2 linked regions of the Posidoniimonas corsicana genome follow. Each later gene encodes a partner of the first gene's protein in a complex. Links are inferred from orthologs where the notes say so. Each region holds a gene or a part of one and is shown in the gene's direction. Other genes may lie near its edges.

Evidence for each region. The genes of interacting proteins can lie anywhere in the genome.
Region 2: the proteins of smc (region 1) and KOR34_RS07965 are in contact, whole or in part, in a crystal structure (PDB 3ZGX), measured with the Bacillus subtilis proteins. The link is inferred for Posidoniimonas corsicana from one-to-one orthologs.

The regions. Positions count from the first base shown.
Region 1 is NZ_SIHJ01000001.1:2,770,894-2,775,112, forward strand. Bases 31-4,183 are described here. They hold smc (chromosome segregation protein SMC), read left to right. Parts: upstream 31-371; coding sequence 372-3,983; downstream 3,984-4,183. Other genes in these bases: KOR34_RS10620 (flagellar basal body P-ring protein FlgI), read left to right, coding at 31-261. In the rest of the region: more of KOR34_RS10620, read left to right, coding at 1-30. UniProt on the Bacillus subtilis protein: Required for chromosome condensation and partitioning.
Region 2 is NZ_SIHJ01000001.1:2,087,084-2,090,110, forward strand. What follows is about bases 1-2,961. They hold KOR34_RS07965 (segregation and condensation protein A), read left to right. Parts: upstream 1-1,061; coding sequence 1,062-1,862; downstream 1,863-2,961. Other genes in these bases: KOR34_RS07960 (hypothetical protein), read left to right, coding at 427-909; KOR34_RS07970 (hypothetical protein), read right to left, coding at 1,878-2,771; KOR34_RS07975 (hypothetical protein), read right to left, coding at 2,881-2,961. Also shown: more of KOR34_RS07975, read right to left, coding at 2,962-3,027. UniProt on the Bacillus subtilis protein: Participates in chromosomal partition during cell division. May act via the formation of a condensin-like complex containing Smc and ScpB that pull DNA away from mid-cell into both cell halves.

The DNA.
Region 1 (4,219 bases):
CCCCAGAAGCGGGTGATCGAGCCGACCGTCGACGCGCTGGTGCGGACCATCGTCGAGCTCGGCGGCGCGTACCCGGACGTGGTCCAGGCGCTGCGGCAGGCCAAACGCGACGGCGCGCTCTCCAGCCGCTTCCGTGTCGACGCGCTGCCCGAGCCCGGACGCGAGCTGCACCCCGGCGACGAGGAGCTCCCCCCCGACGAGGCCGGCGCCGCGCCGTACAAGGTGGCCACCCCCATGCCCGACCTGTTCGGGAAGAAGTAGCGGCGGGGCCGGCGTAGGGGGTCCCCCGTCCGAGCCCGGTCGGCGCCGCAACAGCCCCCGCAGCAAGCAGTCGACGCCACAAAGCCCCACGACCCGCGTCCCACCCTCCCATGCTCAAAGCCCTCGAACTCTGCGGATTCAAGAGCTTTGCGGACAAGACGCGGCTCGACTTCCACGCCGGCGTGACCTGCGTAGTGGGGCCCAACGGGTCGGGCAAGTCGAACGTGGTGGACGCCATCAAGTGGGTCACCGGCACGCAGAGCGCCAAGTCGCTCCGCGGCAAGGAGATGACCGACGTCATCTTCAACGGCGCGTCCGGCCGCAAGCCGATGAACGCCGCCGAGGTGACCCTCGAGTTCGACAACTCCACCAACCTGTTCGACCTGCAAGCGCCGGTCGCGCGGATCACGCGCCGCGTCTACCGCAGCGGCGAGGGCGAGTACCTGATCAACGGCGCGCCGAGCCGCCTCCGCGACATCCGCGCGCTGCTCGCCGGCACCGGCGTCGGCGCCGAGTCGTACAGCATCATCGAGCAGGGCCGCGTCGACGCGATGCTCCGCGCGTCGCCCAAGGACCGCCGGGCCATCTTCGAGGAGGCCGCCGGCGTCAGCCGCTTTCGCCTCAAGAAGCACGAGGCCGCCAAACGCCTCGCCCGGGTGGAGCAGAACCTGCTGCGGCTGTCGGACATCGTCGACGAGGTCGAGGGCCGCCTCCGCCGCGTTAAGAAGCAGGCCGGCCGCGCGCAGCGGTACCGCGACTCGGCCGAGCGGCTGAAGCACCTCCGCACGGTGCTCGGCATGGCCGACTGGCGGACGCTCGCCGCCCGCGAAGAGCGGCTGCGCCGCGACATCAACGAGCTCTCCCAGGAGACCGACGGCGGCGCCGACACGCTCGAGCAGGCCGAGGCGGAGCTGCAGCGGCTCGACGCGCAAGGCCAGCAAGCCGCGTCTGCCGCCGCCGACGCCGACCGCCGGCTCACCTCCGTCCGCGAGCGGATGGGCGCCGCGCGGGCCACCCTCCAGGCGCAGGCGAGCCGCATCGACGAGCTGCACGACGAGCTCGCCCACAAACGGAACCGCCTGGTCGGCATCCTCGCCGAAACCCGCGACCACGACCCCGCCGACGCGGTCGGCCTCAGCCAGCAGCTCGCCGTGGCGCAGCAGGCGTTCACCTCTTTGACCGATGAGCTCGCCGACCTGGAAGGGCAGCGCGAAGAGGCCGACCAGGCGCTGACCGCCGCCCGCGTCGCCGCGGCCGAGGCCGCCGAATCCGCCGCCGCCGCCGAGTCGGATGCCGAGGCCAACGCCACCCAATCCAGCCAGCTCCGCGACGAGCTCGCCGCGCTCGCCCGCCGACTCGAGAAAGCGACCGCCGAGCGGGACCAGCTCGACCAGCAGCTCTCCGACGCGACCCGCCAGCAGCAGCAGGCCGACGAGCAGGCCGCCGCCGCGCAGCAAGCGCTCCAGCAGCACGACGCCGCACACGCCGAGCAGCAGACGCTCACCGACCAGCTCCGCAGCCGGCACGCGGACGAGCAGAAGCAGGCGGCCGCCGGCGAGGCGCGGCTGGTCAGCCTCCGCCACCAGATCGAGGCGATCGAGCAGCTAGAAACCGACCTCGACTCGCTCCGCACCGGCGTGGCCGCGCACGACGGCGAGTCCCGCTGGAGCGTGCAGGGGATCGTGGCCGACCTGCTGCACGTCGACTACGACTCGGCGCCCATGGTCGAGGCGGCGCTCGGCGAGCGGGCCCACCACCTGGTAGTTGATTCCGGCGCCGAGCTGCTGGCCGAGCTCGCGGCGGGCGTCAGCCGGCTGGCGCGACGCACCTCTCTCGAGCGGCTCGACTCGCTCCCCACGGCCAGCGTCGTCGACCGCGTCGACCTGTCCAATGAGCCCGGCGTGATGGGCCGCGCCGACCAGTTCGTGGAGTTCGAACCTGCGCACGCGTCGCTGGTCAGGCGGCTGCTCGGCCGCGTCTGGTTTGTCGACACTCTCGCCACCGCCGAGCGGCTGGCCAACGGCCCCGGCCGCGGGCTCAGCTTCGTCACCTACAGCGGCGAGTCGATCACCTCCGACGGCGTGATCTCCGTCGGCCCGCGCGACGAGTCCCGCGGGCTGCTAACGCGCAAGACCCGCGGCGACGACCTCCGCGCGGAGCTCGCCGAGACCGAGTCGGCGCTCGCGGCCGCGGCCCACGCGGCAGAGGAGCTCGCCGAGCAGATCCAGCAGAGCCAGGCCGCCGAACGCGAGGCCCTGCGGCGCCGCAACCAGGCCGCCGAGTCGAGCGCCGAAGCCCGGCACGCGTCGCGACGCTTCCAGGAGCGGATCGAGTCGCTCGACCAGAAGCGGCAGAAGCGCGTCGCGGAAGCCGAAGCCGTCCAGCGTGAGCGTGACGAGCTCGACGCCCAGCTCCTCCGCGTTAGCGAGCAGACCGAAGCGCTCGCCACCCGCCGCGCCGAGCTGGCGGAGCGGCTCGCCCAGGCGGGCGAGGAGCAACGCGGCGCGGCCGAACGGCTCGAGCAGCTCGAGCAACGCCTGGTCGAACGCCGGGTGGAGTTCGCCCGCGCGGAGCAGCGCGCCGAGATCCTGCAGTCGCAGCACGCCCAGACGACCGGTCCGCAGACCGACCGCCAACGCGCCCGCGAGGAGGCGTTCGCCGACGTCCGCGAGCTCCGCACTCGCATCGAGGAACACGAGCTGCGGCTGCTGGCCGCGCAGGCCGGGCTGAACCTGCTGACGCTGCAGTCCGAGTCGCTGACCGTCACGCGCAACCGCGTGCACGCCGAGCTGGCCGCCGTCAACGAGCGGCGGCGGCTGATCGACCGCGCCGTGCGGCAGCGTCGCGAGCAGATCGACCAGTTCCAGTCGCAGCGGCAGCGGCACGAGATCGAGCTGGCCGAGGTGCGGCACGAGCAGGCCGCGCTGTCCGCCCGCATGCGGGACGACTACGGCATCGACCTGACGGAGGCGCCGCTCGACCAGGCCGCGCCCGAGGAGGTCGAGGACCGCGACGCCATCGAGCGGGAGATCGCCACGCTCCGCGACAACGTGCGCGAGGTGGGGGCGGTGAACCTCGAGTCGATCGAGGAGCTCGACGACCTGGAGGCCCGGTTCAACGAGCTGTCCGCCCAGTACAACGACCTCTCCGACGCGAAGAACTCGCTGGAGCGGCTCACGCAGCGGATCAACGTCGAAACCCGCAAGATGTTCCTGGCCACGGTCGAGGCGGTCCGCGGCGAGTTCCGCGAGCTGTTCCGCCAGCTGTTCGGCGGCGGCGAGGCGGACATCGTGCTGGTCGACGCCGACGGCAACGACCCGCTGGACGCCGGCGTCGAGATCGCCGCCCAGCCGCCCGGCAAGGAGCTCAGCAGCATCTCGCTGCTGTCGGGCGGCGAGAAGACCATGACCTGCGTCGCGCTGCTCTTGTCGCTGTTCCGCAGCAAGCCGAGCCCGTTCTGCGTGCTCGACGAGGTCGACGCCGCGCTCGACGAGGCCAACATCGGCCGCTTCACCGGCGTGCTCCGCGAGTTCCTCTCGTCCACACAGTTCATCGTGATCACGCACTCCAAGAAGACGATGACCGACGCCAACACCATGTACGGCATCACCATGCAGGAGTCCGGCGTGTCGAAGCAGGTCGCGGTCCGCTTCGAGGAGGTCGACGAAGAGGGCAACATCCGGCCCGAGAAGGTGATGGGCGGCGAGCGGAAGGCTGCCTAGCGCGGTTGGTGCTGCTGCGCCGTACGTTGAAGCCGGTGCACTCTCAGGCGTCCCGACTCTGACCGAGGTTGTAGCAACCTTGGTGAGTTCGCTGCCGCCCTCCGGCGCCGCAGACGACGAAACCTCAGCAGATGATGTGCATGCTACCGGGTGCGAACGCACCCTGCCGTTCGCTTGGGGAATCGATTGCAAAGCCGACCAGTTCCTCCGTGGTTTGTCTTTCCACGATCTTGGGT
Region 2 (3,027 bases), 680 kb from region 1 along the record:
ACCTGCTGCGAGCCGGCTCCCGAGCCGTGCTGCGAGCCCGCCCCGGAGCCCTGCTGCGCTCCTGAGCCGGTCTGCTGCGAGCCCGCTCCTTGCTGCGACCCGTGCGATCCCTGCTGCAAGCGTCCGAGCCTGCTCGATCGCATCCGCGCTCGTTGCGCCGCCCGTCGTGCCGCTCGCTGCTGCCCGCAGCCGTGCTGCCCCGCTCCGGCTCCCGCCCCGTGCGGTTGCTAGTTAAGCGGTCAGCAAGACGCTAGCGACGTTGATATTGAAGAGCATGGTTGCCAAGGCGGGCGGCCATGCTCTTTGCTTTTGCGTGTGTCGATTTCGGCTGGTTGGAAACCGCCCGAGATGGTTGTTCCCGCACCCCGTTCCTGCGCCAGCCGTGGGTGGGTGCTTTCTGACAGCAGACCCCTAAGGACTGTTTCCATGAACTATCGATTCCGTACTACCCTGCTCGCCGTGATGGTTGTCGGGTTGGCGCTTGTGTCGGTTGACTCGGCCGAGGCCGGCCTATTCAGCAAGCTCCGCTGCAAGCTGAAGTGCTGCAAGCCGGCGCCGAGCTGCTGTGAGCCTGAGCCCACGTGCTGCGAGCCCGCCCCGGAGCCGTGCTGCTCTCCCGAGCCGACCTGCTGCGAGCCCGCGCCGGCCGATTGCGGCTGTGAAGCCGCGGCCCCTTGCGGTTGCGATGAGCCGGCCCCCTGCGGCTGCAGCGAGCCCGCGCCGTGCGGGTGCGCCGAGGCTGCCCCTTGCGGTTGTGGCGAGGTGGTCGTTGAGTCGGCCACCGTTCCCTCGCCGGCCGATGAGCCCGCGCCCGAGCTAGACAGCGTCCCCGAGGCGCCGGAAGCCCCCGAGGCCGACGCGGCCCCTGAGGCGCCGGTCGCCGACGAGGCTGCTAGCGAGACCCTCTAGACGGACGCTAGCACAGCGATGTTCATACGCGGCCAGGCGGTCTTCCGCCTGGCCGCGTTCTGTTGGCGCCGACGAATTCTCCTCTCCCCGTCCACGTAGCCAGGTGGTAGAGTCGGCGGCCGCCACCAACCTCCAGACCAACGCCCCGCCGCATGGCGACCGACCTCCGCATCCAGCTCGACACTTACCACGGTCCGCTCGACCTGCTGCTGTACCTGGTCCGGAAGGAGGAGCTGGAGGTTGCCGAGCTGCCGCTGGCCGCGATCACCCAGCAGTTCCTCGAGTTCGTCGCGCTGCTGGAGCAGCTCGACCTCGACGAGATCGGTGAGTACATCGAGCTGGCGGCCCACCTGATCGAGCTGAAGAGCCGCGTGGTGCTGCCGCAGCACGAGGAAGTGGAGCAGGAGATCGAGGACCCGCACGAAGACCTGGTGCAGCGTCTGCTAGAGTTTAAGCAGTACCGCGACGCCGCGGCGCTCCTCGAGGCGTGCGACGCCGAGCAGCGGCTACGCTTCGCCCGCCTGGCCCGTGACGTGCCGGACCGGCGGACCGACCCCGCCGAGCAGCCGCTCGAGGCCGTCGAGCTGTGGGACCTGGTCAGCGCGTTTGGCCGGGTGATGCGCGACAACCTCGCGCCGCCCGAAGCCACTAACATCCGCTACGACGAGACACCGGTGCACGTCTACATGGGCCGCATCTACAACCGGCTGGAGGAGGAGAGCGAGGTGTACTTCACATCGCTGTTCCCGTCGGAGGTGCACAAGTCGACGCTCGTCGCGACGTTCTTGGCGGTGCTCGAGCTGGTCCGCCACCGCCACGCGCTGGCCGACCAGGCGGGCGCGTACGGCGATATCCTCATCAAACCGGGGACCGACCCTTACCGCGGCGGCCTGGTCACCTCCACCCGGGAGGAGTTGTCCGACGATGCGGCTGGCGGCTTGGGCGAAGACTAGCAGCAGTCGGCGCGCTCAGCGGGCGACCACGCCCCGCCCGGCGGGCCGGGAGCTGACCCGGACCTCAACGCGGCCGGTCGAGTCGAGCTGCAGCCGGCCACGCGGATCGTTGAGCGAGTGCGACATGCCGATCGGTCCAGAGAGCTCCGAGCTGACCGCCCGGCAGGTCTCGGCCTGGATGGTCATTGGCCCGGCCACCATCATCCGCATCTGGGACGAGTCGGTCCGCTGGGCCTCAATATCAGCCAAGAAGACCGCACAGCTGGCGTCCTCGACGGTGGCGACCTTGGTGAGGGTCATCTCGAACTTGGTGACCTCGCCCAACGCTCCGCCGAGCCCCAGCAGCCGCTGAGCCACTTCCGCTGGAAGGGTTAGCTTGTCGCCGATCGCGACCGTCTTGCCGGCGAGGTACTCGGCCAGCGGGTTGGGCTTGCCGAGGGTCTCCATGTTTTCGGCCACCAGCCGCGATTCTTCCGGCGGCGGAGTCTTGCCATCTGCGGTCTGCACGCGGATTGTGTCGCCGACGCGACGGCAGTAGTACGATTTCCCAGCGATCGGGTCGGACTTGGGTTCGCCCCCGTCGTGCACACTCTCGCTCCGCAGGTACCGGACGTAGGCCGCGGTGGCGACGCCGTCCTCCACCAGGGCGGGCTCTAGCACCCGGCGGCGGTTGCGTGTGACCTGGCTCTGTTGCTTGTTAAGGACTTCCGCCTGCTTGCGGACCTGGGTCTTCAGCGACAGGCCGACGCGGGTCGTCTGGTCCATCCGGTGCGAAGAGGGCTCGGCCAGGCGGCCGAAGGTGATTCCCGAGGCGTCGGACTCGGGGGAGGCCGCTTGCGCGGCAGCCGCCCACACGTAGGCGGCGCAGATTGTGAGCAGTAGCGTCGGCCGCGGCAGGGTGCCGTCCATGGCGGGATCCTCGGGGAGGGGCGGTGGTTGCGGGGATCCTCTGCGGAAGGAGGATGAGCGTCAAGGCGGATTCGGCTAGGGCTCCGATCGCACCTACCGCTAGTCGTTGCTAGCGACGACGGCGCCGGCCCAGAATCATCGCGGCGCCGGCCGGCATCGTCAGCGTCGCGGGCTCGGGCACGGCGGCCAGCGTAGCGGAGATTGCCCCGGGCGGAGTGTGGAGCGATCCGTAGGCGGTCCGCCAGAGGTCGTAGTC